Linked DNA regions of Collimonas fungivorans. The protein of the gene in region 1 interacts with the protein of each later gene in a pairwise test. Links are inferred from orthologs where the notes say so. Each region holds a gene or a part of one and is shown in the gene's direction. Other genes may lie near its edges.

The links.
Region 2: the proteins of CFter6_RS12015 (region 1) and CFter6_RS25135 interact in binary tests that used the Escherichia coli proteins (3 or more experiments, as listed by UniProt). The link is inferred for Collimonas fungivorans from one-to-one orthologs.

Annotation. Positions count from the first base shown.
Region 1 is NZ_CP013232.1:2,770,357-2,773,675, reverse strand. The notes cover bases 82-3,081. They hold CFter6_RS12015 (ABC transporter permease), read left to right. Parts: upstream 82-978; coding sequence 979-2,184; downstream 2,185-3,081. Other genes in these bases: CFter6_RS12010 (ABC transporter ATP-binding protein), read left to right, coding at 2,177-3,081; osmF (glycine betaine ABC transporter substrate-binding protein OsmF), read left to right, coding at 82-982. In the rest of the region: CFter6_RS12025 (fatty acid desaturase), read left to right, coding at 1-24; more of osmF, read left to right, coding at 53-81; more of CFter6_RS12010, read left to right, coding at 3,082-3,121; CFter6_RS12005 (ABC transporter permease), read left to right, coding at 3,118-3,319.
Region 2 is NZ_CP013232.1:3,331,369-3,334,602, forward strand. The notes cover bases 216-3,130. They hold CFter6_RS25135 (BolA family protein), read left to right. Parts: upstream 216-1,473; coding sequence 1,474-1,788; downstream 1,789-3,130. Other genes in these bases: CFter6_RS14175 (protein adenylyltransferase SelO), read left to right, coding at 216-401; msrB (peptide-methionine (R)-S-oxide reductase MsrB), read left to right, coding at 417-815; CFter6_RS14185 (septation protein A), read left to right, coding at 858-1,490; CFter6_RS14190 (peptidylprolyl isomerase), read left to right, coding at 1,872-2,651; purL (phosphoribosylformylglycinamidine synthase), read right to left, coding at 2,835-3,130. In the rest of the region: more of CFter6_RS14175, read left to right, coding at 1-215; more of purL, read right to left, coding at 3,131-3,234. UniProt on the Escherichia coli protein: Transcriptional regulator that plays an important role in general stress response. Has many effects on cell morphology, cell growth and cell division. Acts by regulating the transcription of many genes, including dacA (PBP-5), dacC (PBP-6), ampC and mreB.

The DNA of each region.
Region 1 (3,319 bases):
GCCGATATCCATCCCTTTGCCTGAACCGGCATTGCTATCTAACGGAGTCAACATGAGTCTGTACACTCGCCTGCTGGCCGCTGCCTTGGCCACCTCTTTGGCCGCTGCCCTGCTTTCCCCCATGGCCCAGGCCGCCGAACCGGTCCGCGTCGGTTCCAAGATCGATACCGAAGGCGCGCTGCTGGGCAACCTGGTCCAGCTGGTACTGGAAGCCAACGGCATCAAGACCGTCAACCGCCTGCAGCTGGGCACCACCAAGGTAGTGCGCGGCGCGCTGATCTCGGGCGAGGTCGACATTTATCCTGAATACACCGGCAACGGCGCTTTTTTCTTTTCCGACGAAAAGAATCCAGCCTGGAAAAATGCTGAAACGGGTTACCAGCTGGTGAAAAAACTCGATCTCGATAAAAACAAGCTGGCATGGCTGACGCCGTCTCCCGCCAACAATACCTGGCTGATCGCAGTGCGCAAGGATGTGGCGCAGGCCAACAAGCTCAAGACCCTGGTTGACCTGGGCCGCTGGATCAGCCAGGGCGGCCACTTCAAGCTGGCGGCTTCGGCTGAATTCATCGAGCGCCCGGACGCCTTGCCAGCTTTCGAAAACACCTACGGATTCAAGTTGAAACAGGACCAGCTGCTGACCCTCGCGGGCGGCGATACGGCGGCCACGATCAAGGCTGCCGCGGAACAGACTTCCGGCGTCAACGCCGCGATGGTGTACGGCACCGACGGCGCGCTGGCTGCGCTGGGGCTGGTAGCGCTGGACGACGTCAAGTCGGTGCAGCCGGTCTATGCGCCGACCGCGGTGATCCGCGCCGAGGTGCTGGCGAAATATCCCAAGATCGCGGATCTGCTGAAGCCGGTGTTCCTGTCGCTGGATAGTCCTACGCTGCAGAAACTCAACGCCGGCATCGCCATCGAAGGACGCGACGGCCGCAAGGTCGCCGGCGATTACCTGCGCAGCAAAGGTTTTATCAAATGACCATGGCGCGTCTGGCCAACCAGCCATGGCGCGTGGGCAACGTCGCGCTGCCGTCACTCAAGCTGCACAACCCGGTGCACCTGCTGCTGGTGATCGTCGCTATCGTCGCCGCCACCAACCTGCCCTTGCTGACCTATGCGCCTAACCGGCTGCTCAGCGGCCAGGGTATCTTGCTCAGCCAGCTTGCCGCGCGCTACTGGCTGCTGGCGCTGCCGGCCCTGCCGCTGCTCGCGGCGCCTTGGCTGCGGCCCTGCCGCCTTACTTATATTATCCTGCTGACGGCAGCGGCGGCGCTCAGCGGCGGCCTGCTGGCCCTGGCCGGACATGAAGCCCAGCTACGCAGCGGCGAGGCTGATTCCCTGGCGCGGATCTCGTTCGGCGGCGCCTTCTGGCTGTTGCTGCTGACTGCCTGGCTGCAACTGGCGGAGGCGCTGCGCGGCTTCGGCCTCGGTTTGCCGGCGCGGGTAACGCTGATATTGGCGGCGCTGGCGCCGATAGCGGCGCTGCTCGCATCGGGTTACCTGGATAGCCTGTCGCTGCTGAAGGAATACCAGAATCACCAGGAAGCATTCAACCTGGCGCTGCTGCGCCACCTGCAGCTGGTGCTGTTTTCGGTATTGCCCGCGGTGCTGCTCGGCGCCCTGCTTGGCGCCCTGTCTTTTCGCAGCCGGCGAGCGCGCAAGCTGCTGTTCCCGGTGCTCAACGTCATCCAGACCATTCCCTCGATTGCCCTGTTCGGCTTGCTGATCGGCCCGCTGGCGCTGCTGGGCAGCTTGTTTCCGCAATCAGGCATCGGCGGCGTCGGCCTGCCGCCGGCATTGCTGGCGCTGACCTTGTATTCGCTGTTGCCGATGGCGCACGGCACCCTGGCCGGGCTGGAGCAAGTGCCGGCTGATGTGCGCGAGGCCGCCAGCGGCATCGGCATGTCGCCCTGGCAGATCTTTTTCCGCGTCGAACTGCCGTTGGCGTTGCCGGTGTTCCTGGCCAGCGTCCGCGTCACTACGGTGCAGGCCATCGGGCTGGCGGTGGTGGCGGCGCTGATCGGCGCCGGCGGTTTCGGCGTCCTCATGTTCCAGGGCATGTCGAGCAGCGCGCTGGATCTGGTGCTGCTGGGCGTGATCCCGGTGATCCTGCTGGCCATCGGGGTCGATACGCTATTCAAGGTGGCGATCGCCATCTTCAGGAGAAAAATCCATGATTGAAATCGGCGAAGTCAGCAAATCGTTCAACGGCTGGCCAGCGGTCAGCGAGCTGTCCCTGACCATCAAGGACGGTGAATTCGTGGTGCTGATCGGCACTTCCGGCTCCGGCAAGTCGACCTTGCTGAAACTGCTGAACCGTTTACTGGAACCGGACAGCGGCAGTATCAGGCTGCACGGCAAGCCGGTGGTCGAACACTCGCCGGAACAATTGCGGCGCCGTATCGGTTATGCGATCCAGTCGGTCGGCCTGTTTCCGCACTGGACGGTGGAGCAGAACATCAGCGCCGTCCCGGTCCTGCTGAAATGGCCAAAAGCAAAGATCCACGAGCGCGTCAGCGAACTGCTGGAACTGCTGCACCTGCCCCCCGAAAAATTCCGCCATCGTTATCCCGACCAGCTGTCCGGCGGCCAGCAGCAACGGGTAGGCGTTGCACGCGCACTGGCGGCCGATCCCGACGTGCTGCTGATGGACGAACCCTTCGGCGCCCTTGATCCGGTGACCCGCGCCAGCCTGCAGCAGGAGCTGGCGAATATCCACAAGCTGTCCGGCAAGACCATCGTGCTGGTGACCCATGACATCGATGAAGCCCTGGCGCTGGGCCAGCGGATCGTGCTGATGGACCATGGCCGCATCGTGCAGCAAGGCACGCCGCGCGACTTCCTGCTGTCCCCGGAAAACGAGTTTGTACGCGAATTTGTCGGCCAGAGCGACGTCGGCATCCGCCTGCTCGGGCTGGACAAGATCGCCGGCCGGGTACGCACCGAACCGGAGATGGCCGGGATTGAACTCGGCGAACCGATCCGCAGCAGCAGCACCCTGCGCGAAGCCTTGTCCGCCTTCATCACGCGCAAGGCGCACAGCCTGCCGGTAGTCGACGAGCAAGGCCGGGCGGCCGGCGTGCTGCATTTCGCCGACCTGCTCGAGGCGCCGCGATGAAGCGGCTCCAGCGCCATCGCTGGCTCGCCGTCAGCAGCCTGTTGCTGCTGGCTTTTACCTTCGGCATGCCGTTGACGGCGCCGCTGTTCGCCGCGGTTTTCCCGCAACTGGCGCGTCCCATGTACATGCAAGATGCATTTACCACGCTGGTGCTGGCGCATTTGAGCATCGTGCTGCTGTCGGGCGCCGTTGCGGTTG
Region 2 (3,234 bases), 560 kb from region 1 along the record:
TGTTTGCCCTGATGCAGGGCAGCCACGTCGATTTCACCCTGTTTTTCCGCCGGCTCGGCAATCTGCGCCTGGACGGCAGCGGCAGCGAAGCCTTGCGTGATCTGTTCATCGACCGTGCAGCGTTCGACGCCTGGGCGTTACAATACCGGGCGCGCCTGAAACTGGAAAACAGCCAGGATCACAGCCGCAAGCTTGTCATGGATGCAAGCAACCCCAAATACGTATTGCGAAACTATTTGGCGCAGACAGCTATCGAACGAGCCCAGGAGAAAGACTTCTCGGAAGTCAGGAAACTGCAGCAGATTCTTGAAAAACCGTTTGACGAACAGCCGCAGCATGCACAGTACGCCGAATTGCCGCCGGACTGGGCACGCGGACTGGAAGTCAGTTGTTCGTCTTAGATTGGATCAAACGATATGAGCAGCAAAGTCATCAAAACCGACGCCGAATGGCGCAGCGAGCTGGAACCGATGGAATACGAGGTGACCCGCCACGCCGCCACCGAACGGGCGTTCACCGGCAAGTTCTGGGATCATCACGAACACGGCGTGTATACCTGCGTGTGCTGCAACACGCCCTTGTTCGAATCGGACGCCAAGTTCGATTCCGGCTGCGGCTGGCCGAGTTATTTCAAGGCCATCAATCCCGACAACGTCGAAGAGCGCGTTGACCGCAGCCATGGCATGATGCGCACTGAAATTTTATGCAAGGTGTGCGACGCCCATCTCGGCCATGTATTCCCGGACGGGCCGCCGCCCACCGGCCTGCGCTACTGCATCAATTCGGCATCGCTGCGTTTTGATCCGGCCGGCTGAAGCACCGGCCATCATTTATCCTGACTGAAAGCAAAAACACACATGAAGTTCCTGTTCGACCTGTTCCCGGTAATCCTTTTCTTCGGCATCTTCAAATGGAGCGAAGGCAACGCCGATGCCGCGCAAGCGCTGGCCAGCCAGTACCTGTCGGGTTTTGTCTCCGGCGGCGTGGTGACAGTGGCGCAAGCGCCGGTGCTGCTGGCGACCGCGGTGGCGATCGTCGCCACGGTGGCGCAAATCGGCTACCTGCTGCTGCGCCGGAAAAAAGTCGATGCGATGCTGTGGGTATCGCTGCTCATCATCTGCGTGTTCGGCGGCGCCACCATCTACTTCCATAACGATACCTTCATCAAATGGAAGCCGACCGTGCTCTACTGGGCGTTTGCGGTGGTGCTGCTGGTCAGCCAGCTGCTGCTCAAGAAAAACCTGATCCGCACCATGATGGAAAAGCAGCTGGCCCTGCCCGACCCGATCTGGCAACGCGTCGGTTTTGCCTGGATCGCCTTCTTCATCGCCATGGGCTGCCTGAACCTGTACATCGCCTTCAATTTCCCGACCGCGACCTGGGTCAACTTCAAGCTGTTCGGCGGCATGGGACTGATGTTCGCTTTCGTGATCGGCCAAAGCATCCTGCTCTCCAAATACATCAAGGACCCAGATGAACCCAAGGCTTGATACCATTCGTAACAAATTGACAGCAACACTTGCACCATTGGAATGTATAGTTGAGGACGAGTCGGCGCTGCATGTGGGACACGCCGGCGCGGCCTCAGGCGGCGGACACTATAAAGTACGGATAGTTTGCGCAGTTTTTGAAGGCCAAAACCGCTTAAATCGGCATAGGCTGGTGTATGATTGCTTGGCTGATATGATGCATACAGAAATCCATGCACTGGCTATCACTGCCTTGGCACCATCTGAAACTAAAGCTGCGGAACTTAAGCTGCATGTACATAGTGATCTTAAAGAATAATTGCCCTTCAAACATACTTCAGTTATTCTGCCTTTGCCTCGCATTGATTTATTAACAACCTCCCCCAAATTTAGGATTTGATAATGACATTTAAACCTTCACGTTTACTGGTGGTACTTTTTGCAGCTGCTACATTGCCTGTTATGGCACAAAACCTTGCAGTCGTGAATGGTAAGGCAATCCCTTCGTCGCGCGCCGACATGATGGTCAAGCAATTGTCCGCACAAGGCGGCCAGGCCGATACCCCGGAACTGCGCAACATGGTCAAGGACGAACTGATCAACCGTGAAGTGCTGATCCAGGAAGCCGACAAGCTGGGCCTGGGCAATAACGCCGACGTCAAGGCGCAAGCCGACATCGCCCGCCAGTCGATCCTGATCCGCGCCCTGGTTGCCGACTTCGTCAAGAAGAACCCGATCAAGGATGCCGACATCCAGGCTGAATACGACAAGTTCAAGGCACAGGCTGGCGACAAGGAATATCACGCACGCCACATCCTGGTCGAAAACGAAGCCGATGCAAAATCCATCATCACCAAGCTGAAAGCCGGCGGCAAGTTTGAAGACCTGGCCAAGCAATCGAAAGATCCAGGTTCGGCAGCCAACGGCGGCGACCTCGGCTGGGCGACTCCAGCTTCTTTCGTCAAGCCTTTCTCCGACGCGCTGGTGGCTTTGAAGCCAGGTCAACTGACCGAAACGCCGATCAAGACCCAGTTCGGCTACCACGTGATCAAGCTGGAAGAAGTACGCGCAGCCAAGATCCCTACCCTGGCTGAAGTCAAACCGCAAATCACCGAAGCGCTGCAACAGAAGAAGCTGCAAGCTTACCAGGCTGATCTGCGCGCCAAAGCCAAGGTGCAATAAGACCCCGGCAGCAGCAAAACCGCAGTCAATAAAAAAGCGCTCCTCGGAGCGCTTTTTTTATGTCATGTAGGGTGGGTACCTGTGCCCACGCAGAACGCCGATCGTCGAGGAGCGAATACAGCGTGGGCAAAAGAACCTGCCCACCCTGCTCCACCTGCTTCGACCAGGCAGGTTACAGAAAGATTACCCCACCCACTTGCGCGCATTGCGGAACATGCGCATCCATGGCGAATCCTCGCCCCACGACTCAGGGTGCCACGATTGCTGCACCGTGCGGAACACCCGTTCGGCGTGCGGCATGCAGACCGTGAAGCGGCCGTCCGGCGTGGTCACCGCAGTGATGCCTTGCGGCGAACCGTTCGGATTGTACGGATAAGCTTCGGTCACCTGCCCCTTGTTATCGGTAAAGCGCATGGCCACGAGCGCTTCCTGGATATCGCCGGTTTGCGAGAAATCGGCGAAACCTTCGCCATGGGCGATGGCGATGGCGCTTTGGGTGCCGGCCATGTCCTGGAAGAAGATCGATGGCGACGACTCGACCTGCACCATGGAGAAGCGCGCTTCGAATTTCTCCGACTTGTTG